3 regions of the Streptomyces sp. NBC_00659 genome follow, and region 3 is predicted to be linked to each of the others. Evidence: riboswitches for the same ligand, from Rfam matches in the RefSeq annotation. Region 3 holds a riboswitch; each other region holds the start of a gene.
The links. A riboswitch is a leader RNA that binds a small molecule or an ion and turns the genes downstream of it on or off. The one in region 3 is predicted to bind S-adenosylmethionine.
Positions count from the first base shown of each region.

Region 1: another riboswitch for S-adenosylmethionine. It lies ahead of thrC (threonine synthase); the one in region 3 lies ahead of OG410_RS42505 (putative leader peptide).
Region 2: another riboswitch for S-adenosylmethionine. It lies ahead of OG410_RS12735 (aminotransferase class V-fold PLP-dependent enzyme); the one in region 3 lies ahead of OG410_RS42505 (putative leader peptide).

Region 1 is NZ_CP109031.1:4,527,487-4,535,154, reverse strand. Features, by position in the region: gene otsB (trehalose-phosphatase) at 1-247, shown strand, start outside; gene OG410_RS19570 (alpha,alpha-trehalose-phosphate synthase (UDP-forming)) at 405-1,856, opposite strand; gene OG410_RS19565 (glucosyl-3-phosphoglycerate synthase) at 1,935-2,879, opposite strand; SAM riboswitch class I at 3,085-3,241, shown strand; gene thrC (threonine synthase) at 3,257-4,555, shown strand; gene OG410_RS19555 (MoaD/ThiS family protein) at 4,552-4,827, shown strand; gene OG410_RS19550 (cold-shock protein) at 5,269-5,472, shown strand; gene groL (chaperonin GroEL) at 5,890-7,515, shown strand.
Region 2 is NZ_CP109031.1:2,919,300-2,926,967, forward strand. Features, by position in the region: gene OG410_RS12715 (NYN domain-containing protein) at 1-623, opposite strand, end outside; gene OG410_RS12720 (hypothetical protein) at 659-898, opposite strand; gene OG410_RS12725 (rhomboid family intramembrane serine protease) at 1,051-1,806, shown strand; gene OG410_RS12730 (Lrp/AsnC family transcriptional regulator) at 1,849-2,130, shown strand; gene OG410_RS12735 (aminotransferase class V-fold PLP-dependent enzyme) at 2,170-3,531, opposite strand; SAM riboswitch class IV at 3,725-3,841, opposite strand; gene trpD (anthranilate phosphoribosyltransferase) at 3,927-4,991, opposite strand; gene qcrB (cytochrome bc1 complex cytochrome b subunit) at 5,162-6,802, opposite strand; gene qcrA (cytochrome bc1 complex Rieske iron-sulfur subunit) at 6,799-7,668, opposite strand, start outside.
Region 3 is NZ_CP109031.1:765,961-773,628, reverse strand. Features, by position in the region: gene OG410_RS03170 (PP2C family protein-serine/threonine phosphatase) at 1-224, shown strand, start outside; gene OG410_RS03165 (expansin EXLX1 family cellulose-binding protein) at 286-1,242, opposite strand; gene OG410_RS03160 (acyltransferase family protein) at 1,357-2,631, opposite strand; gene OG410_RS03155 (hypothetical protein) at 3,068-3,325, shown strand; gene OG410_RS03150 (glutathione S-transferase C-terminal domain-containing protein) at 3,422-4,213, opposite strand; gene OG410_RS42505 (putative leader peptide) at 4,325-4,390, opposite strand; SAM riboswitch class IV at 4,427-4,571, opposite strand; gene OG410_RS03145 (hypothetical protein) at 4,729-4,863, shown strand; gene OG410_RS03140 (amino acid ABC transporter permease) at 5,059-6,063, shown strand; gene OG410_RS03135 (amino acid ABC transporter ATP-binding protein) at 6,060-6,959, shown strand; gene OG410_RS03130 (transporter substrate-binding domain-containing protein) at 7,110-7,668, shown strand, end outside.

The DNA of each region.
Region 1 (7,668 bases), 3.8 Mb from region 3:
GGGGGTCGCTCTCATGGGGTACGTCCGGGAGATCGGTGCGGAGGCTGTTCTGTACGCGGGTGACGACCTGGGGGACCTGCCCGCCTTCGCCGCCGTCGACAAGCTCCGCTCCGACGGGATCCCCGGCCTTCTGGTGTGCAGCGGCAGCTCCGAGGTCGCCGAACTCGCCGACCGTGCGGACCTGGTGGTCGACGGGCCCGCCGGAGTCGTCCGCCTGCTCGCGTCCCTCGCGGCCGAACTCGCCTGACCGGCCGGTCGTCGCCCGAGCGGGCCGGGGCGGCGGAAGGCTGGTTTCGCCCCCTCCGCCCCTACCCGTCCCGTACCTGGGGCTCCGCCCCAGACCCCGCTCCTCAAACGCCGGAGGGGCTGAAACGTTCCCCGGCCGGGGCTGAAACTCCCGCTGCTCAGGCCTCCAGTTCGCGGAGTTGGTCCAGGAACCACTGGGCCGGGGGGAGGGCGGTGGCTGCGGCGGCCAGGCGCTTGGTGCGTTCTGCTCGTTCGCCCGGCTGCATGACGAGGGCCTCGTGCAGCGCCCGCGCCGTACCGGTCACGTCGTACGGGTTCACGGAGATCGCGTCCTCGCCCAGTTCCTCGTACGCCCCGGCCTCCCGTGACAGGACCAGCGCGCAGCCCTCGTCGGAGACGACCGGGATCTCCTTGGCGACGAGGTTCATGCCGTCCCTGATGGGGTTGACGAGGGCGACGTCGGCCAGCCGGTAGGCGGCGAGCGAGCGCGCGAAGTCGTCCTTCACGTGCAGCACCACCGGGGTCCAACCGGGCGTTCCGTACTGGGAGTTGATCTCGTCGGCGACGCGCTGCACCTCGGCCGTGTAGTCCCGGTACACCGCGAGGTCCTGCCGCGAGGGGTAGGCGAACGCCACGTGGACGACCCGCTCGCGCCACTCGGGGTGGTCGTCGAGAAGCTGCCGGTACGCCAGCAGCCCCCGCACGATGTTCTTGGACAGCTCGGTCCGGTCGACGCGCACGATCGTCCTGCGGCCGGCGCCGATCTCCTCGCGCAGCGCGGCCATCCGTTCGCCGACGTCCGCCCGGTGCGAGCGCTCGCGCAGGAACTCGGCGTCGGCGCCGAGGCCGTGCACACCGACGAGGGTCCGACCGGGCGGGGTGCCGTCGAGGTGCTCGATCTCCGGCCGGTCCTCCGGGGACGTGGCGACCCGGTAGCGGTCCGGGGCGGCCGTCTCCACGCAGCGCGTGAAGGCCGTCGCCCACCGCCGGGTCAGGAACGCCACGCGGTCCGCGCCGAGCATGCCGTCCAGCAGTTCCGCGCGGATGTCGTCGGGGAGCATCCGGAAGTAGTCCTCGGGCGCCCACGGGGTGTGGGAGAAGTGGCCGATGCGCAGGTCGGGGCGCAGTTCGCGGAGCATCCCGGGCACCAGGCACAGGTGGTAGTCCTGGACCAGCACGGCCGCGCCCTCGGCCGCCTCCTCGGCCAGTGCCTCGGCGAAGGCCCGGTTGTAGGTCCGGTACGACTCCCACCGGCGCCGGAACTCCGCGTCGAAGACCGGCTCCAGCGGGGTCTGGTAGAGCAGGTGGTGGACGAACCACAGCACGGAGTTGGCGATGCCGTTGTACGCGTCGGCGTGGACCCCGGCGTCGATGGCCAGCATCCGTACGCCGTCCTCGCCGACCCCGCGCCGGACCGCCTCCCGGTCGCCGTCGCCGAGGGCCGAGCACACCCACAGGGCGCCCGCGTCCGGCCCGATCGCCGAGAGTCCCGAGACGAGGCCGCCGCCGCCGCGCTTGGCGTGCAGCGAGTCGTCCTCCCGTACCTCGTAGGTGACCGGGCCGCGGTTGGAGGCGACCAGAATCCTGTGGGCACCATGCGTTGAAGCCATGCCTCGAAACCTAGCCCCGTGTCGAAACGCTCAAACGCGCCCCTTCGGCCGTATGTGATCGCGGCCGTCAGGGCCGGTCTACGCGGCCCTGCGCCGCTGGTACTCGGAGATTTCGCTCATCGGCGGCCTTTCCTCGGTGTCCACCGAGTACGTGCGCGGCTGGAAACCGTCCCGGCCACGTTCGAACTGGGTGAGGGCGGGGCGGATCAGGTGACCGCGGGCCAGCCGGAGCTGGGCGGTGCGGTAGATCGCGGCGGCCATGCGGCCGAGTGCCTGGCCGTCCTGGTGGCGGTGCTTGCGCACCCCGACGTCGACCTGGGCGAGGGCGTCCAGGCCCACCAGGTGCAGGGCGTCGACCAGCATGCCCAGTTCGATGCCGTAGCCGACGGGGAAGGGGAGCTGTTCGAGCAGCGAGCGGCGGGCCGCGTACTCGCCGCCGAGCGGCTGGACGAAGCCCGCGAGCTGCGGCCAGTGCATGTTCAGCAGGGGGCGGGCCATCAGCTCCGTGACCCGGCCGCCCTGTCCCGAGGCGCCGCCCAGCGGCCGGTCGTACATGGCCTTGACCAGGTCGACGCCGGGATCGGTGAGCAGCGGGCCCACGATCCCGGAGACGAAGTCGGACGAGAACTCCTTGAGGTCCGCGTCGATGAAACAGACGATGTCCCCGCTCGTGACGAGGAGCGACCGCCACAGCACCTCGCCCTTGCCGGGCACGGCCGGGATCCGCGGGAGGATGTCGTCGCGGTGCACGACTCTCGCGCCCGCGGCGGCGGCGACCGCGGAGGTGCGGTCGGTCGAGCCGGAGTCGACGACGACGATCTCGTCGACGAGGGGCACCTGCTGCATCAGGTCGTGGCGGATGATCGCGACGATCTCGCCTACCGTCTCCTCCTCGTTGAGCGCGGGCAGCACGACACTGACCGTCGATCCCGTGATGCGTTTCGCGGCCATGATCTTGTGGAGCGGGCGGTCGGTCACGGACCAGGAGCGTGTGCTCAGCCAGCTTTCGACGTCTTTCAGCACGGTCTGCGGCTCCTCACTGTCTGATCACACGCTCTCATCGGCGTGCCCGCTGCGGCCAGCGGCAGATCGATTGCCGTCGTCTCGCGGTTCGGACGACTATCTCAACTGTCCTGGCCTTCGGTTACAGTCTTGAACAACGCGGATGACCATCGCATGTCCTGGATCGTCGGTACGTATCGCGTTCAACGGTTCAACAATCAAATACCGCTCATCCAGAGGGGCAGAGGGATACGGCCCGATGAAGCCCCGGCAACCCTCCAGCCGGTCTCGTACCGATCGATGTCGATCGCGTCGCGAGGCTCCCGGCTCGGGAAGGTGCCAAATCCGTCTCACGGCGAAGTGCGTCGTGAGGAAGATGAGGAAAGGGCCTCGCCTCCATGGCTGCGCAGACAGTTGCAAGTACCACGAACTCCGCCGAAGCGGTGGACCTCGGCCCGGCCGCGGCGCTCTCCTGCCGCGAATGCGGGCACCGCGTCCCGCTCGGCCCGGTCTTCGCCTGCGAGGAGTGTTTCGGCCCGCTGGAGATCGCCTACGACTTCTCGGCCTACGAGACCGAAGAACTCCGCAAGCGCATCGAAGCGGGACCCGCGAACATCTGGCGCTACGCGCCGCTGCTGCCCGTCCCCGCGGACGTGGCGGACAAGCCCAACATCAACCCCGGCTGGACCAAGCTCGTGCAGGCCGACAACCTGGCCCGTGAGCTCGGTGTCGACGCCGGAAAGCTCTTCGTCAAGGACGACTCCGGCAACCCGACGCACTCCTTCAAGGACCGCGTCGTCGCCCAGGCCATCGAAGCGGCCCGCGCCTTCGGCTTCACCACCCTCTCCTGCTCCTCCACCGGCAACCTCGCCGGTGCCGTCGGCGCCGCGGCCGCCCGCGCCGGCTTCCGTTCCTGCGTGTTCATCCCGCACGACCTGGAGCAGGGCAAGGTCGTCATGGCCGCGGTCTACGGCGGCGAGCTCGTCGGCATCGAGGGCAACTACGACGACGTGAACCGCTTCTGCTCCGAGCTGATCGGCGACCCGGCCGGCGAGGGCTGGGGCTTCGTCAACGTCAACCTGCGGCCCTACTACGCCGAGGGCTCCAAGACCCTGGCGTACGAGATCTGCGAGCAGCTCGGCTGGAAGCTCCCCGACCAGCTCGTCGTGCCGATCGCCTCCGGATCCCAGCTCACGAAGATCGACAAGGGCCTCCAGGAGCTGATCAAGCTCGGGCTCGTCGAGGACAGGCCCTACAAGATCTTCGGAGCCCAGGCCGAGGGCTGCTCCCCGGTGTCCGTCGCCTACAAGGCCGGCCACGACGTCGTACGGCCGCAGAAGCCGGACACCATCGCCAAGTCGCTCGCCATCGGCAACCCGGCGGACGGGCCGTACGTGCTCGACATCGCGCGGCGCACCGGCGGTGCGGTGGAGGACGTGAACGACGAGCAGATCGTCGACGCGATCAAGCTGCTCGCGCGCACCGAGGGCATCTTCGCCGAGACGGCGGGCGGTGTGACCGTCGGCGTCACCCGCAAGCTGATCGAGAACGGTCTCCTCGACCCGACCCTCACCACGGTCGTGCTGAACACCGGCGACGGCCTCAAGACTCTGGACGCGGTGGCCTCGGACACCGGGCTGACCGCGACCATCCGCCCGAACCTCGACTCCTTCCGAGAGGCTGGCCTCGCATCATGAGCGTCAACGTCCGCATCCCCACCATCCTGCGCACCTACACCGGTGGCGCCGCCGAGGTGACGGCCGAGGGCACGACCCTCGCCGAGGTCATCAGCGACCTGGAGAAGAACCACACGGGCATCGCCGCGCGCGTCCTGGACGACCAGGGCAAGCTGCGCCGCTTCGTCAACGTGTACGTCAACGACGACGACGTGCGCTTCGAGCAGGGCCTGGAGACGGCGACTCCGGACGGTGTCGGCGTTTCGATCATTCCGGCCGTCGCCGGAGGCTGATCGTTACCCTCGGTAATGCCCAACACGGCGCGTTCACAGAATTGCCCCCTCCGTGAGACAAACGGAGGGGGCAATTCTGTTGGGTTGAACGCGCTAGAGTTGGGGAAGCCGCTCCAATTTGGATGTTGGTTTCATGCCGGACGCATATGAGTGAGCGTTCGCGGGCCGATAAGAAGTAGCCAAAATGGCTCGCCTTTTTGGGCATTTTATGGCATTTGCGGGGCCCGACTTGCCCCGAATCCTTGCACATTCTCCGCATATCATTGATCGGCCATGCCCAGAATTCTCGTCCGATTGACCTGTTGCAGAGGGCAGTTGGACAGATACATTCAGCCGCGGTCGACGCGTTCCGGCGCACACCCCCAACCGTTGGGGGGTGAGGTCTGACCCGGATCCGCGAAGTGTGGATCTGTGCAAGGGCCAGTAATAGGGGAGTTAGGCATGGCTCAGGGCACCGTCAAGTGGTTCAACGCGGAGAAGGGGTACGGCTTCATCGCGGTCGACGGTGGTGCGGACGTCTTCGTGCACTACAGCGCGATTCAGATGGACGGCTACCGCACCCTTGAAGAGGGTCAGCGAGTGGAGTTCGAAATCTCGCAGGGCCAGAAGGGTCCGCAGGCGGACATGGTCAAACTCGCCGTCTGATCGGGCGCGAACGACCACCGACGCAACTCACATACGAGGGGCCCGCATCCCACCGGGATGCGGGCCCCTCGTACGTCCCCGGCCGCCTCCGGCCGTCCTCCGCCGGCCCTCCGCCTGCTCCTGCGCGCGCCCGCGCGCCCGCGAGTGCCCCCGTGTGGAGGCCGCTCGCGGGGGCGACCTCCGGGGCGCGTGCGGAGGTCGCCCGTCGGCCCTGTTTTCGTGAGAGGCGCTTGCACTCGCAGGGGTCGAGTGCTAATCATTGGCGTTAGCACTCTCCCAGTGAGAGTGACAGAACTTGGATCGGGTCAGCGAGGCCCGCAGGCCTGTGGGGCAAGGAACCACAAGGCTTGCAGGCCGTCCGTCGCGGGCGCGGGCACGATCCGGAGCAATCCACCCCGTCCGGGAGGACCACTTCACATGGCCAAGATCATCGCGTTCAACGAGGAGGCACGGCGCGGTCTCGAGCGCGGGATGAACCAGCTCGCTGACGCCGTCAAGGTCACCCTCGGCCCCAAGGGCCGTAACGTCGTCCTCGAGAAGAAGTGGGGCGCCCCCACGATCACCAACGATGGTGTTTCCATCGCCAAGGAGATCGAGCTCGAGGACCCGTACGAGAAGATCGGCGCCGAGCTGGTCAAGGAAGTCGCCAAGAAGACGGACGACGTCGCCGGCGACGGTACGACCACGGCGACCGTGCTGGCCCAGGCGCTCGTGCGCGAGGGTCTGCGCAACGTCGCCGCCGGCGCCAACCCGATGGCCCTCAAGCGCGGTATCGAGAAGGCCGTCGAGGCCGTCTCCGGTGCCCTGCTGGAGCAGGCGAAGGATGTCGAGACCAAGGAGCAGATCGCTTCGACGGCCTCCATCTCCGCCGCCGACACCCAGATCGGCGAGCTCATCGCCGAGGCGATGGACAAGGTCGGCAAGGAAGGCGTCATCACCGTCGAGGAGTCCCAGACCTTCGGTCTGGAGCTGGAGCTCACCGAGGGTATGCGCTTCGACAAGGGCTACATCTCGGCGTACTTCGCCACCGACATGGAGCGTATGGAGGCCGTCCTCGACGACCCGTACATCCTGATCGCGAACTCCAAGATCGCGAACGTGAAGGACCTGCTCCCGCTCCTGGAGAAGGTCATGCAGGGCGGCAAGCCGCTGCTGATCATCGCCGAGGACGTCGAGGGCGAGGCCCTGTCGACCCTGGTCGTCAACAAGATCCGTGGCACCTTCAAGTCCGTCGCCGTCAAGGCTCCGGGCTTCGGTGACCGCCGCAAGGCCATGCTCGGCGACATCGCCATCCTCACGGGCGGCGAGGTCATCTCCGAGGAGGTCGGCCTCAAGCTGGAGAACGCGGGTCTGGACCTGCTGGGCCGTGCCCGCAAGGTCGTCATCACCAAGGACGAGACCACGATCGTCGACGGGTCCGGCTCCGCCGACCAGGTCGCCGGCCGTGTGAACCAGATCCGTGCCGAGATCGAGAACTCGGACTCGGACTACGACCGCGAGAAGCTCCAGGAGCGTCTGGCGAAGCTGGCCGGCGGCGTGGCCGTCATCAAGGCCGGTGCCGCCACCGAGGTCGAGCTCAAGGAGCGCAAGCACCGCATCGAGGACGCCGTTCGCAACGCGAAGGCGGCCGTCGAGGAGGGCATCGTCGCCGGTGGTGGCGTGGCCCTGCTCCAGGCTTCCTCGGTCTTCGAGAAGCTCGAGCTCACGGGTGACGAGGCGACCGGCGCCAACGCCGTGCGTCTCGCCCTGGAGGCCCCGCTCAAGCAGATCGCCGTCAACGGTGGTCTCGAGGGTGGCGTCATCGTCGAGAAGGTGCGCAACCTGCCCGTCGGCCACGGCCTGAACGCCGCGACCGGTGAGTACGTCGACATGATCGCCGAAGGCATCATCGACCCGGCGAAGGTGACGCGCTCTGCCCTGCAGAATGCCGCCTCCATCGCCGCGCTGTTCCTGACCACCGAGGCCGTCATCGCCGACAAGCCGGAGAAGGCCGCTGCCGGCGGTGCTCCGGGCGGCATGCCGGGCGGTGACATGGACTTCTGATCGACCCCGGTCGATCAACCGTCCTGACGTTCCGAGGGCGGCACCTTCCCGCAAGGGGGGTGCCGCCCTCGGGCGTTTCCCGGACGACTCCCGGACGGCTCCCCGGGATGCGCCGGGTCCACGACGTGGCCCGGATCACAGGGGTGGGCGCGG
Region 2 (7,668 bases), 2.2 Mb from region 3:
GCCTGGAGCTTGCGCAGGGCCGCCTCACCGCGCTTGACGTCACTGAGGGCCCCGCGCAGCTTGCGGTGAAGCGATTCCGCTTCCTTGCGGGCCGCTTCCAGTTCCGCGCGCAGCCGTTCGGTCTCGGCACGCGTCTGCCCGCGGGCCTCCGCGAGTTCCGCGCGCAGCCGGTCCAGTTCGGCGCGGCTCTCCTCGCCGGCGCGCTCGGCGTCCGCGCGCAGGGCCTCCTCGCCCGCGGCGGTCACCAGCTTCACCCAGCCGACGGGACGCACGACATAGGCCGCGGCCGCCACGTCCAGCGGATCCGCGGCCGGGGGCGGCGCGCCCGAGTCGAGGGCGCCGGCAAGCTCCGGCTGGGCCTCTCTGAGCTTCTCGGCGATGCGCTGTCTGAACAGCGGGTCCGTCTCCAGCGCCGAGGCCATCGCGTTGCCGGCGAACTTGGCACGGCGATTCGGGGCGAACCGGGCGTACTGCCGCAACTGTGTGGGCAGTTCGGACACCGTCAGCCCGCCGAAGCCGTCCGAGACGATCTGTACGACGCGTCGGCGCACGCCGTCCGGCAGCGGACGGTCGAGCACCTCGGCGGTGCCGTCGTCCGGCTCCCCACCCGTGGTCTCCACCATCCGTTCACCCCAATATCCGTGCGGGGCCCGCTCCCTCAGGAGCCGGCGCCCGGCCTGTCCACGAGTTCGACCTGATCCACCGCGTTGCACCAACGGCACCGCACCGACTCGATGGTCTCACTGACCACCTCGCGCTCCTCGACCTTGGGCTCACCGGCCAGGTCCAGGTGCACATACTCGACGACCTTCGACGAACGGGTCACGTCGAAACGCGTGAGGTTGCCGCAGAGGGCACAGCGCCACCGGGTCTTGGCGTCGGGCAGGGGAACTGTCATAGGGCAGCCGCTTTCCTTCTCGTGTCCGTCCGGCGCCGGTTTCCCGGTGCTATGGCTCGTAACCCTACGGCCTGGCGGGTACTCGACGCTCGGCCGTCCGCGGCGGCGAGGCGGTCCGTGTGCATCGGTGCGGTTACGTCATGCTCTGCACCATGATCGGCAATTGGATTGCGACGGTCGGCAGGGCGCTGCGGGGCCGGCCGGCGCCGGTGACGTACGCGCTGATCGTCCTGTGCTGTCTGATCTTCGTGATCGGTCCCGCCTCGGGTCTGGATCCCGCGTACGGCACCGGGGACGAGCTGCTGGTCGCGCAGCGGGCCTATTTCCGCCGCTGGGGCGTGGTGCCGACGGCCCTGTTCGGCGGGGCACCCGGCGAGGCGCTCACCCCCGCGACCGCCCTGTTCATCCACGGAAGCTGGCTCCATCTCCTGGGCAACATGCTCTTCTTCTACGTCTTCGGGCTCATGACCGAGGAGCGCATGGGCCATCTGGAGTTCGCCCTCTTCTACCTGGGCTGCGGCTATCTGGCCCTGCTCGGCTACGCCGCCGCCAACGCGACCTCGCAGCAGTCCCTGGTCGGCGCTTCCGGGGCGATCTCCGCGGTGCTCGGCGCGTTCCTGTACCTGTTCCCCAGGGCCCGGGTGACCAGTCTCTTCCCGTTCCTGTTCTTCCTGCCGCTGCGGTTCCCCGCCTGGGTGGTGCTGCCGTTCTGGTTCACGCTCCAGTGGCTGGCGGCCGGCCGCAGCTCCCCGGGCCCCGGAGTCGCCTATCTGGCCCACCTCGTGGGCTTCTCCCTGGGTTTCGTCTACGCGTGGGCGCGGTTCCGGCCCCGAAGGCCGCTCGCGCCCGTTCGGGGGGTGCTGCCGGGGCCCCCGGTGGAGCGGCCGGGCCAGGTGGACCGCGAGTAGGGTGAGATCCCCAGCAGCGGCCCCCTAGGGAGAGAACCAGCCGTGATCACCGCGATCGTCCTCATCAAGACCAGCGTGGACCGGATCCCCGAGATCGCCGAGTCGATCGCGTCCCTGGAGAGCGTCAGCGAGGTCTTCTCCGTCACGGGTACCTACGACCTGATCGCCATGGTCCGGGTCCAGGCCCACGACGACCTGGCCGACGTCATCCCCGGCAAGATCAGCAAGATCCCGGGCGTCGAGGCGACGGACACGCACGTGGCGTTCCGTACGTACTCCCAGCACGACCTGGAGGCGGCGTTCGCGATCGGTCTCGACTCCTGACCGACGCGGCACCGCCTCCGGGCGAAGCCGCCGCGGGCGTCAGACCGCGGGGACGCAGCGGCCGTCCTCGGTGCGGTACTGCCAGCGCGCGCCGTCCCTGACGAGCTCGCGCACCGCGCGGACGAAGCGCTCGACGTGCTCGTCGGGGGTACCGGCGCCGAAGCTGACGCGGATGGCGTTGAGGGACTTCTCCCCGGGCGCCGCCTCGGGGGCTCCGCACTCCCCCTGGGTCTCCGGGGCACTGCCGAGCAGCGTGCGGACGAGCGGGTGGGCGCAGAAGAGGCCGTCGCGGACGCCGATGCCGTACTCGGCGGAGAGCGCGGCCGCGAAGTGCGAGCTGTTCCAGCCCTCGACGACGAAGGAGATGACGCCGACCCGCGGGGCGTCGTCACCGAAGAGGGAGAGGACCCGGACCTCGGGGACCTCGGCGAGGCCCGCGCGGACGGTGCGGATCAGGTGCCGCTCACGGGCGAGAAGGCTGTCGAAGCCCTCCTCGGTGAGCGCCTTGCAGGCCGAGGCGATCGCGTAGGCCCCGATGACGTTCGGCGAGCCGGCCTCGTGCCGGGCGGCGCTGTCGTGCCACTCCACGTCCACGCCGCCGTCCGCGCGCCGGGTGACCTTGCGGCTGGCGCCGCCGCCCGCGAGGTACGGGTCGGCCTCGCGCAGCCAGTCGGAGCGGCCCGCGAGGACACCGGAGCCGAACGGCGCGTACAGCTTGTGCCCGGAGAACGCGACCCAGTCGACGTCGAGGTCCTGGACCGACACCGGGTGGTGCGGGGCGAGCTGCGCGGCGTCGAGGACGATGCGGGCGCCGTGGGCGTGCGCGGCGGCGGCCAGCTCCCGCACCGGCCACAGCTCCCCGGTGACGTTCGAGGCGCCGGTGACGCAGACCAGGGCCGGTCCGTAGGGGTCACGGGCGGCGAGGGCGTGCTCCAGGGTGTCGACGGCCTCGCCCGGGGTGCGCGGGGCATTCAGGTACGTCACCCGGGCGTCGCGCCAGGGCAGCAGCGAGGCGTGGTGCTCGGTCTCGAAGACGAAGACCTGGCAGTCGGCCGGGAGCGCGGCGGCGAGCAGGTTGAGCGAGTCGGTGGTGGAGCGGGTGAAGACCACCTGGTCACCGGCGCGGCAGTCGAGGAACTCCTCGACGGTCCTGCGGGCGTTCTCGAAGAGGTCGGTGGAGAGCTGCGAGAGGTAGCCGGCGCCCCGGTGGACGCTGCCGTAGTAGGGCGCGTACGCGGCCACGTCGTCCCACACCCGCTGGAGGGCGGGCGCGCTGGCGGCGTAGTCGAGGGCCGCGTAGGTCACCTCGCCGCCGGTGACGAGCGGGACGGTCACATCCCGGCCCAGAACGGCCAGAGGGGCACAAACGGACTGGTCGGCGGCAACGGTGGAGACAGACATGGCGAGCTCCTGTGAGAGGCAGGCGGGATCACCGCGCGAGCCGGCCGCCCGGAGGCAGGGCTGGGCTCGGCGCGGGAAAAGGTGAAAAGGGTGTGCGGAGGCGGGGCTCTACGCCCTATCGCATTCGCTTGCTCACAGAAGGCTCCCTCGAACGACCAGGACCCCTGGTTGCATCCGCCCGACGGGCGGGAGGGGTCCGCGCTTGCCGTAGGCCTCGCTGCCTACGACCTGGTCTTCACCCGGGGCACCCCGCCACGGACGGAGGGTTGCCGGACAGTCGGCCGGGGCCTGATGACTGTCACTCATGACCTGATACAGCATCTTGCCAGAGGATCTTCCACGCGCAAGGCGCAGTCCGGATTCTGGACTGCGCCTCGCTCCGTGTCACCGGTGGATCAGGCGTTGCTGGCGGCCACCCAGCGCTCCAGGGTGCGCTTCGCGGAGCCGGAGTCGATCGACTCGGCCGCTTTCGCCATTCCGGCGCGGAGCTGGTCCGCGAGCGGCGCGCCGGTCGGCGACAGGGCCACCAGGGCGGCCGCCGAGTTCAGCAGGACCGCGTCCCGTACGGGCCCCTGCTCGCCGTCCAGGACGCGCCGGGCGACCTCGGCGTTGTACGAGGCGTCGGCGCCGCGCAGGGCCTCCACCGGGACGATGTCGAGCCCGACGTCGCGGGGGTCGAAGCGCTCCTCGGTGACCTTGCCGTCGCGGACCACCCAGACGTGGGAGCCCGCGGTGGTGGTCAGCTCGTCGAGGCCGTCGTCGCCGCGGAAGACGAGCGAGGAGTTGCCGCGCTCGGCGAACACGCCCGCCACGATCGGCGCCATCCGGGGATCGGCGACGCCGACCGCCTGGGCCTTCACGCGCGCCGGGTTGGTCAACGGACCGAGCACGTTGAAGGTGGTCCGGATGCCCAACTGACCGCGGGCCGCCGCCACATGACGCAGCGCCGGGTGGAACTTGACCGCGAAGCAGAAGGTGATCCCGGCCTCCTCGGCCACCTGGGCGACCCGGCTCACCGGCAGTTGGAGATTGACGCCGAGCTTCTCCAGGACGTCCGACGCCCCGGACGCGGAGGACGCGGCCCGGTTGCCGTGCTTGACGACCTTGGCGCCGGTGCCGGCCACCACGATCGAGGACATCGTGGAGATGTTGACGGTCTTCGCGCCGTCGCCGCCCGTTCCGACGATGTCGACGGTGTGTCCGGGCACCTCGATGACATTGGCGTGCTCGTACATCGCCCGGACGAGTCCGGTGATCTCCTGGACGGTCTCGCCCTTGGCCCGCAGGGCCACCACGAACCCGGCGATCTGCGCGTCGGTCGCCTCGCCGCGCATGATGCGGTCCATCGCCCAGGCCGTGTCGTCCGCGCTCTGGTCGCGGCCTTCGAGCAGGCCGTTCAGTACCGCGGGCCAGGAACGGCCCGCCGCGGTGTCGCCTCCAGCGGGGTTCACAGCGCTCATGGTCGCTCCTGGGTTCGTGGGTCACGCGGTCGCGGGTGACACGGGTCGTGGGTGACGCGGGGTGGATCGCCCCGCAGCACCGGGTGAGTCCACCCTATCCAGCCCGGGGGACGGCAAAGAGCCCCGTCCATGTCATGGACGGGGCTCCAGCCGTGGCGAACAGCCGGGGATCAGTGGTGGCCGTGGCCGCTCGTGATCTCCTTGTACTCCTCGACGGTGGGCTTGGGGATCTGGCCTTCCTCCCCGTAGAAGCCCTCGCTCATCTTGGCGCGCAGCTTCTGCGCGCCCGAGACCTTGCGCTCGACACCGTTCTCGTCGACCGTCGGGCCGATCTCGGCCGGCTTGTACTGCTCGTGCGCGGTGAGCGTGTGCAGCGCGTCCTGGCTGAGCGGCTCGTGGACCTCGATGAACTCACCGTGCGGCAGGCGCTTGATGATGCCCGACTCGCGGCCGTGCAGCACCTTGTCCCGGTCCCGGCGCTGGAGGCCGAGGCAGATCCGCTTGGTGGCCATGAAGGTGAGCACCGGCACGACGAAGAACGCGATCCGCACGAACCAGGTGATCGAGTTGATCGCCAGGTGGAAGTGCGTGGCCCAGATGTCGTTGCCGCCGCCGACGAGCAGGACGAAGTACCAGCTGATCCAGGCGGCGCCGAACGCGGTCCGGGTCGGGACGTTGCGCGGGCGGTCCAGGATGTGGTGCTCGCGCTTGTCCCCGGTGACCCAGGACTCGATGAACGGGTAGACCGCGATCGCGACCAGGACCAGCGGGAAGATCACCAGCGGGATGAACACGCCCAGGACGAGCGTGTGACCCCAGAGGTTGATCTCCCAGCCCGGCATGACACGGATCAGGCCTTCGGAGAAGCCCATGTACCAGTCGGGCTGGGCGCCGGTGGACACCTGGTCCGGCCGGTACGGACCCATGGCCCAGATCGGGTTGATCGAGGCGATCGCCGCGATGACCGCGATGACACCGAAGACCAGGAAGAAGAAGCCTCCGGCCTTGGCCATGTAGACCGGCAGCAGCGGCATGCCGACGACGTTGTTGTTCGTCTTGCCGGGGCCCGCGAACTGCGTGTGCTTGTGGTAGAAGACCAGGATCAGGTGGCCCACCACGAGGCCGAGCATGATGCCCGGCAGCAGCAGCACGTGCACCGAGTAGAAGCGGGCAACGAAGTCGCCGCCCGGGAACTCGCCGCCGAACAGGAAGAACGACAGGTACGTGCCCACGATCGGCACGGACAGGACCGCGCCCTCCATGAAGCGGACACCGGTGCCGGAGAGCAGGTCGTCCGGGAGCGAGTAACCGGTGAACCCGGTGAACATGCCGAGGACGAACAGCAGGAATCCGAAGACCCAGTTGACCTCACGCGGCTTGCGGAACGCACCCGTGAAGAACACGCGCATCATGTGCACGAACATGCCCGCGAGGAAGATCAGCGCCGCCCAGTGGTGGATCTGCCGGATCAGCAGACCACCGCGCACATCGAAGGAGATGTGCATGGTCGAGTTGAACGCCTCGGACATCAGCTGGCCCTGCAGCGGGACGTAGCTGCCGTGGTACTCCACCTCGTTCATCGACGGGTGGAAGAACAGGGTCAGGTACACACCCGTGAGGATGATAATGATGAAGCTGTAGAGGCAGATCTCACCCAGCATGAACGACCAGTGGTCGGGGAAGATCTTGCGCATGTTGGACTTGGCCAGGGAGTAGATCCCCAGACGGCCGTCGGCCCAGTCGGCCACCCGCTCACCGGCGGGTGCCTTCTCGCGCGAGGAGCGCGAGTCGGAGGTGGTGGTAGTGCTCATCCGCGCTCCCAGAATGCAGGACCGACGGGCTCCTGGAAGTCGCTGAGCGCCTCGAGGTAGCCCTCAGCGTTCACGCCGATCTGCAGCTGCGGCAGGGCGTGACCCGCCGGGCCGAAGATGACCCGGGCACCGTCGGAGAGGTCGAAGGTGGACTGGTGGCACGGGCACAGCGCGTGGTGCGTCTGCTGCTCGTACAGGGAGATCGGGCAGCCGACGTGGGTGCAGATCTTCGAGTACGCCACGATGCCCTGGTAGGACCACTCGAGTTCCTGCTTGTCCTTGATGTCCTCCGGCTGGAGCCGGATGATCATCAGGGCCGCCTTGGCGATCTCCTTCTGGAAGTCCTCGTCGTGCTCCTCCAGGCCCTCGGGCTTGGCGAAGGTGAGCGAGCCGACGGCCAGGTCCGAGGGACGCAGCGGCTCGTTCGTGTTCATGTTGACGAGGAGCTTGCCCTTGGACCACAGCGTGTGGCGCAGCTTCGTGCCGGGCAGCGGGCCGAGGTCGCGCAGCAGCATGACGCCGGAGAGCGGGAACAGGGCCAGCGCGCCGAACATCGTGTTGCGGATCAGCTTGCGGCGGCCGAGCGCGGACTCCTTGGCGCCTTCCTTGAAGTCGGCCAGGACCTTGGCCTTGACCGCGGGCTCCGCCTCGATCGGGTGGCGCTCGTCGGCGATCTCCACGTCGGACATCAGGGTGCGGGCCCAGTGGACCGCGCCCGCGCCGATCGCGAACAGCGCCACACCGAGCGACATGCCCAGCGCGAAGTTCAGCGCGCTGATGTGCCCGAGCGGGAACACGTAGACCGACTTGTCGTTCGGGATCGCCACGTAGGAGGCGATGAAGCCGACGGTGGCCACCATCGACAG
Region 3 (7,668 bases):
GGAACGTGTCCGACGAGCCGGCCTCCACGCTCGCCGCGCTCGACGCCGAGCTCCAGGCCCATGTGGGCGGCCGGCTGCACGACGACGCGGCCCTGCTGCTGCTCCGCATGCCGGCCTCCGTCGAGCCGGCGTCGGCGGTGGCCGCGGGCGGTGGCTCCGTCACCGTTCCCTCCCCGCCCCGGCCGCCTGCCGCGGGTGTGCGCTGCGGCAGGGGCGCGGAGTAGGCAGTCCCGGCGAGGACGTCTTCACCTCGGATGTGCCCCTGCGTGCGACGGGGCGCACTCCTCAGTGCCGGGCGAACTGGAGCCGGGTCGTCTGCGCGGAGCCGGGGCGCACCGCGATGCCGTCGACGGTCAGGCGTTCACCGTAGATGTCGGTGATCCTGATCGTGACCCCGCACCCGCCGCCGTCCTCGGCGAGGAAGTAGTTGTAGTCGGTGCGAGGCAGCCGCCGCCATCCGCCGTCGGCTCGCAGTTCCAGCCGGGCCACCGGATTCCGGTGGCCGATCACCTGGACCGCGCACCAATAGCGGCTGGACCCGGTCTTGTAGCGGAGCGCGACCGTGCCGGAATCGCCGGGGCTCAGCAGCTTCCACGTGATAGGGATCCGGCCGGCCGCGGGGTTCGCGAGCCGGGCGAACGCCTGTGCGCTGAGGTCGAGCTGCCCGGGGGCGCAGCCCGTCGGGCATTCGTTGGTGATCCGGACCGTGACGGTCGCGCCGCCGGCCGCGCGCACCAGTACGTAGGCCCCGCACGCCTTGGACGTCTCGTAGTCCGTGTGGTTCATCGCCGCCGTCATGAGATCGCCGCTCGGACCGTAGGAGCAGGCGCCGTCGCCGGTTCCGGCGTCGTACGTGGTCGCCACTCCCCGGTATCCGACCCCCGGGCGGATCCGTCCCGCCAACGAGGCCGTCGTCGCCGTGGTCCGGGAGGCGTCCGGGGCCGAGGGCCGCGCCGACGCCGTGGAGGGGCGGGCCGTCTCGGTCGGGGAGACTGCCGAGCCGGGCGGCCGGGTCACGGTGGGGGACGCCGATCCGGCCGAGGACTCCCGGCCGGGAGCCGCGGTCCCCAGGGAACCGGCGGCGGTCGAGGCCGCCGGGTGTCCCGTGTCGGCCCGGTGGCCGGGCCGGAACGCCACGGTCAGACAGACCAGGGCACCGGCCGCGACCAGAGCGACCGGAGTGAGCGCCCACAGCGTCCGCCGACGTGCACGCCGTCGCGCGGCCTGCCTCGTTTCCTTCATGCGCATTCCGTTCGGAGGATCGAGCCGGTGATGTGTCGATCAGTGGCCGCCGGAAGCGAAAAGGTTGCCGCCCGTTCCCCGGAGATCTCTCCTGCGGGCCGCGCGTGGACGGGGTCACGTCGACCGCATGCGGCGGATCCGTTTCCGGCCCAGGGCCTGACCCGGCACCTCGACGAGGTGATGGGTCAGCGCTGCCAACGGCAGCAGCACGGCGAGGAACGCCGCTTCGAGTACGGGACTGTCGCGGCGGTGCCGGCCGAGCACACTGTCGCTCACCGCCAGCAGGGCCGGATGCACCAGGTACACCGAGTAGCTGACCGTCCCCAGCCAGGTCAGCGCGCGCGGAAATCTCCGGCGGCGCAGCGCGAGGGCCACGCCGAAGGTGAGTACGGCCAGCAGGAACGCGGTGATCCAGCCGCGCCGTGCGAAGTGGGCCGCCGCGCCGTGCTCGTACGCACAGCCCACGGCGCAGATCAGCACGACGGCGGCGGCGCGGGCCGCGCACGGCCAGGTGATCTCCCCGCTTTCCGCCCGCCGGACGGCGGTACCGAGGAATATCACGGCCAGGATCACCAGGCCTTCCCAGAGGGGAACGGTGCCGTTGAAGGGGACCAGGACCAGCGCGAGGACGCCTCCCGCCACGGCCCCCGGCACACGCAGCGCGGACATCGTGGAACTCCCGCAGAGGACGGCGAACGCCAGCGCCGTCGTGGTGAGCGCGACGAGCGGGCCGGTACCGATCGCGGAGGAGAGCGCCGACGCCTGCGGCACGAACGCCGCCGTCGCGCTCACGGCGGCCAGCGCTCCCAGAGCCACCGCGACCGTCGCCGAGCGCCGGTGCAGCCGGACCGTGAACAGGGCGACGACCAGCAGGTAGAACGCCAGCTCGTACGACAGCGTCCACAGGACGAGGACGACACTCGGTGTCCCCAGCAGTTCCTGGAGCAGGGTGACGTGCGCGACGGCCACCGTGACGGGATTCCGCCCGTCGAAGCGAGCGCCCAGATGCGCGACGCCCAGCAGATCCAGCGCGAGGACCGAGCCCACCACGGCGGCCCACAGCGGGTAGACGCGAAAGGCCCGCCCGATCCAGAAGGTCCTCACACAGCCGCGGCGCTCGAGCGAGGCGGGGACGACGTAGCCGCTCACCAGGAAGAACACCATGACGCCGTACCGGCCGATGTTCAGCTGGGGCAGCAGCTGCTCACGGAACCCCGCCATGAAGGCGTACGACGAATGGTCGATCGCCACGAGGAGCGCGGCGAGCCCGCGCAGGGCGTCCAGCCAGCCCAGCCGCGGGGGACCGGTGGAGCCGCCGGGCGCGAGTGGACCTGACGCCGGGGACGGCCGGTGTGACAGCGGCCGGGGAACGGGAGGTGCGGGTTCCATGATGGTGCCTGCCTGGACCGGGTCCTGTGGGGTGACGGGTGCGCCGGGCCGGCCGGGAAGCGGGCACGGGGGAGGGGCGGCCCGGTCCGCGGCTTGCCGGCGCTCGGCTCGCGAGGCCCTGGAATCCACATCGAAGTGCGGACACGCCGCGGCGCGGTACGGGACACGCCCTGAGGAGACGACTTTCGCCGGGATTGCCTACGCGCCGGTCGGCCGCGTGTTCCGGCGAGGCGTAGGCCGATCGGGTTGCGGAGCCCGTCGTGGATCCGTCGCCAGGGTCTGCCCTAGGCGTTGCCCGGCGTCGTCGGCTTCACGTGGACGCAGGGCTTGGTCCGGCTTCTGGCGGCCTGGGAGGAGAGCCGCGGCGGAGAGCGGTGGCATCGGGCATGCGTCGTATCCGGGGATGCGACAGAGTGATGCCATGGGCCGCCTATGGATGACCTGGTCGCTCGAGGGTGTCGGATCGGCCGGCCAGAACGTCGCGGACGTCGAGGCGGCCTGCCGGGCCCTGATCGGCTCCGTGGAGCGGTCCCGGCGTGCCTTCGAGGTACCGGAGCCGTGGGAGGAACTCCGCGAGTCGGCGCTGCTCCTCCAGGAGCAGATTATGGGACCGGGGCGCGAGGTCCTGGAACAGGGCCGGCACTGGGCCTCCACCCTGAAGGGCGTGAGCATTCTGCTGGTTCCGCGCGAGTGATCCGCGCGGCCGCCGGGCCGGTGTTTCCGGCCCGGCGTTCGCCGTCCGCGCGAGGCACCGTCCGCCTGCCCGGCAGGCCCGGTACCGGCGGGAGCGTCAGACGTCCGCCGACAGGGGCACCGCGTCACACCCGTGCCGGAAGGCGGGGTGATCGCCGAGTCGGCGCACGTAGTCCAGGAGCCGGGGACGCGAGCGGAGGGCGTCGCAGGGGCCCAGCCCGGTGAGAGCCGTCCATACGTCCACGTCCGCCGCCGTGAGGGAGTCGCCCAACACGTAGGAACTCGCGGCGAGTTGACAGTCCAGCAGATCCAGAGCGGCCGCGAGCTCCGAGGCCGGGGCGGACGGGGTGACATCGCGGTCGAGCAGATCGCGGAGGGCTTCGATGTCGGCGGCGAGGGACGGAGGGCAGAGCGCGGAGGGGCTCGTCGTGGTGTGACCGGAGAACAGTCCGGCCAGATCGCGGAGGATGGCGGGCGGGTGGTTGCTGACGATGCGTCCGCTCCACCGGTCGCACAGGGCGGGAGCGGTGAGCGGTCCGTCGAAGTGATACTCGGTGGCCTCGTAGGCGCGGCGCAGTGAGGCGAAGGCGTCGGGTGTCCGCGCGGGGTCCGCCAGAAGCGTGGTGGCGACCGAGTCCCGCAGGCCGAGCAGTTCGAGGGTGATGGCGATACGCAGCGAGAACGGACAACTCCGCGACAGATACAGCTCGTAGCGGTGTGGAGCCGGGTAGAAGCCGCCGGCGAGACCGACACCGATGCGGCTGTCGACGCGGTGGGGGAGGACGGACGGTGTCGCCGCCGGCTGGAGGCGAAGGGCCGAGGGGAACGAAATCTGCTCACAGGGGCGTGCGTCGGCAGTGCTGGACGTGCGCGAAGCTGTCTCGGGCATGACTCTCCCTGGGGGAAGAAGGAAGCCACCGCCGCTTTGTGGGCACCGGCGGCCGAATGCGGATTGACTGCGCTGGTCGCACCGGTCCGGATCGCACGGACCGGCAGCGGATCAGTAAGCGCTGGAGACACGCAACAGATCGATGTGCAGGCGCCTCGTCAAGCCGTTCCTTGGCATTCCCACCGGTCCCGACTCCGGGGCTCGCGAGACGCGAGACCACGCTTGCCCCGCCGCACCGGCGGGACCCGGTCGTCACCCGGGGCACCCCGTCGCGGTGGAAGGGTTGCCTGTCAGCGGGCCGGGGCCGATGACCGACGGAGCGGGCTGACCCGCACCGTGGGCGCTGACAATCGTGACCGTCCATGCCAGTCTCGGTGCGCCCTGTTGTGCCGTCAAGGAGGCCGCACGCGCGGTCTCACCTGGTGGTCACCCGCATTGACATTGTTTTCGGGGCGGGCCTAACCTGCGGCCCACCACAGGATGCCTTTTCGGCCGGAGTAGAAATGGTGACGGCGATGCACACAGCTGACGGGACGGCCGCATGGCGGCGCCTCGGCAGCGATGTGCTGTGCGCCGACCGCTCCGTGGACCTGCTGCGCGTCAACAGCGCCCTCTGTACGGGCATGTGTCGCTCCCTCAGCCGGGGCTGACCGCCTCTTCGGGTCTTTGACGACCAGGGGCTGACGGCTCTTCGAGTCTTCGACGACCACCGCTGTCGCGGTGTGTCCTTTCCCGTCCAGCCCCCGTTCCACGTGTGCCCGCGCCTCGCCGCGTACTGAGCCGTCCCGCTCGGCTTGGCGCTGCCGCTCCGTGGTCCGGGGTGTCCGAATCCGCTGGAGCTCTCCATGAGTCAACCTCCCGGCAGCGCTGTGTCCTTGGGAACAGCGACGCCCGCCGAGGCGATCCCCCGTACCGACTTCCCCGCCGCGCCCAAGCCTCTGGCGGCCCAGCGGGTCCTTCCGCTCCGGCGTCCCGGCCGCTGGATCATCACGGCCGTCGTGCTCGTGCTGGCCGCCCAGATCGCCCACGGCCTGGTGACCAACCCCTTCTACCAGTGGGATCGGTTCCAGTACTGGTTCTTCCGCCCCACCATTCTCGACGGCCTGCTCATCACCCTCGAAGTGGCCCTCTACAGCGCCGTGCTGGGCCTTCTCGGCGGTATCGTGCTGGCTCTGGCCAGGCTCTCCCGGAGCCCGGTGCTGCGCGCGGTGAGCTGGGTCTACACCTGGCTGTTCCGGTCGGTGCCGCTGATCGTGGTCCTGCTGTTCCTCTACAACTTCAGCGCGCTGTACCAGACGTTGAGCGTGGGCGTTCCGTTCGGGCCGGCCTTCTTCACCTTCGACGAGTCCCGCCTGGCCACCGACATGGCCGTCGCCGTCGTAGGACTGAGCCTGAACGAAGCGGCGTACGCCTCCGAAGTGGTACGCGGCGGCGTTCTCTCCGTCGACCAGGGCCAGCACGAGGCGGCCTCCGCCCTGGGACTGCCGAAGCGGTACCAGTTCGCGAAGATCGTCTTCCCGCAGGCACTGCGCTCCATCACCCCCAACTACGTGAACCAGCTGATCGGCCTGATCAAGGGCACCTCGCTGGTCTTCTACGTGTCCCTGCTGGACCTGTTCGGCTCGGTGCAGAGCATGGGCAGCACCTACCCCGGCGACATCGTGCCGCTGCTCCTCGTGGCCACCGCCTGGTATCTGATCCTCACCAGCGTCGTGTCCGTCATCCAGTTCTACGTCGAGCGGTACTACTCGCGGGGCGCGCTGCGCACCCTGCCGCCGACCCCGTTGCAGAAGGCGCGGAACGCTCTGCGTGACGTGCGGGCCCGGTTCCGGAGGGAGACGGCGATATGAGCGGCGAGACCCATCTGACGACAGTGAGGACTCGGACGGCCCAGGCCGCCGACGCGACGGAAGCGGCGTCGACCTCCTCCGCCCCGGCGGCGGACGCCGCGGCGACCGCCGAGAGCGCCGGAGCGCTCCAGGTCGAGCCGGCCGCGGTCGAGGTGCACGATGTGCACAAGTGGTACGGAGCCCAACGGGTGCTGGACGGTGTGGAGTTGACCGTTCGGCCCGGCGAGGTGACGGTCGTCCTCGGCCCGTCCGGCTCCGGAAAGTCCACCCTCCTGCGGGTGATCAACCACCTGGAGAAGCCCGAGATCGGCCATGTGAGCCTGAACGGTGAGCTCATCGGCGTACGCAGGCACGGCGACCGTCTCAAGGAGCTGAGCGAGCGGGCCATCCTGGCCCAGCGCAGCCGGATCGGGTTCGTGTTCCAGAACTTCAACCTCTTCCCGCACCTGACCGTGCTGGACAACGTGGCCGCCGCTCCCGTGGCGACCGGGCGGCTGTCCAGGGCCGGGGCGCGGGAACTGGCCCGCGATCTGCTCGCCCGGGTGGGCCTGGCCGACAAGGCGGCCGCCTACCCCCGGCAGTTGTCGGGCGGTCAGCAGCAGCGCGTGGCCATCGCCCGCGCGCTCGCCCTGCGTCCCGGAGTCATCCTCTTCGACGAACCGACGTCGGCGCTCGACCCCGAACTGGTCGGCGAGGTCCTCGCCGTCATCAAGGATCTGGCCCACAGCGGCACCACGCTGGTCATCGTCACCCACGAGATCGGCTTCGCCCGCGAGATCGCCGACCGGGTGGTCTTCATGGACGGCGGCCGCATCGTCGAACAGGGCCCGCCCGAGCAGGTGTTGGACCATCCGCGAGAAGCGCGCACCAGAGAGTTCCTGAGCAAGGTGCTCTGACCGCTTCCTCTCGACGCGCAGCGAGACACCTCTCGCAGAGGTGCTCCTGCCTCACCGCCCCGACCCGCGGCGGGGCGGCTCTTCCCCGATTCGGCGGCCCGCCGGGCCCGTTCCCCCACATCTCTCACCGCACACCCGACAAGGACAGCCATGCCCACCTTCAGTCTGAACCGCAAGGCCCTCCGCGGCGTCGCCGCGACCGCCGCCGTCGCCTCCCTCGCCGCCACTCTCGCCGCGTGCGGGGGAGACAGCGACGCCGCCACCCGCACGCGGACCGACGCGGCCGGAACCGTGACCGTGGGCGCGCTCTCCAACGGGGCCGCCAAGGAGACCGTGCTGAAGGTCTCCGAGGTGAAGTCGATCAGCGATGAGCTGCCCAAGTCCGTAGCCGAGAGAGGCACGTTGGTGGTGGGGATCGGCGCACTGCCCGCCGGGTCCCCGCCCTTGAACTTCGTCGGACAGGACCAGAAGACGCTCACCGGCAGCGAACCCGACCTCGGCAAGCTGGTCGCCGCGGTCCTCGGGCTGAAGCCGGTGGTGAAGAACTCGACCTGGGAGAACCTGTTCGTCGGCGTCGACAGCGGCAAGGTGGACGTCGCCTTCTCCAACGTCACCGACACCGAGGAGCGCAAGAAGAAGTACGAGTTCGCCTCGTACCGGCAGGACAACCTCGCCTTCGAGGTCCTGAAGAAGAGCACGTGGAACTTCG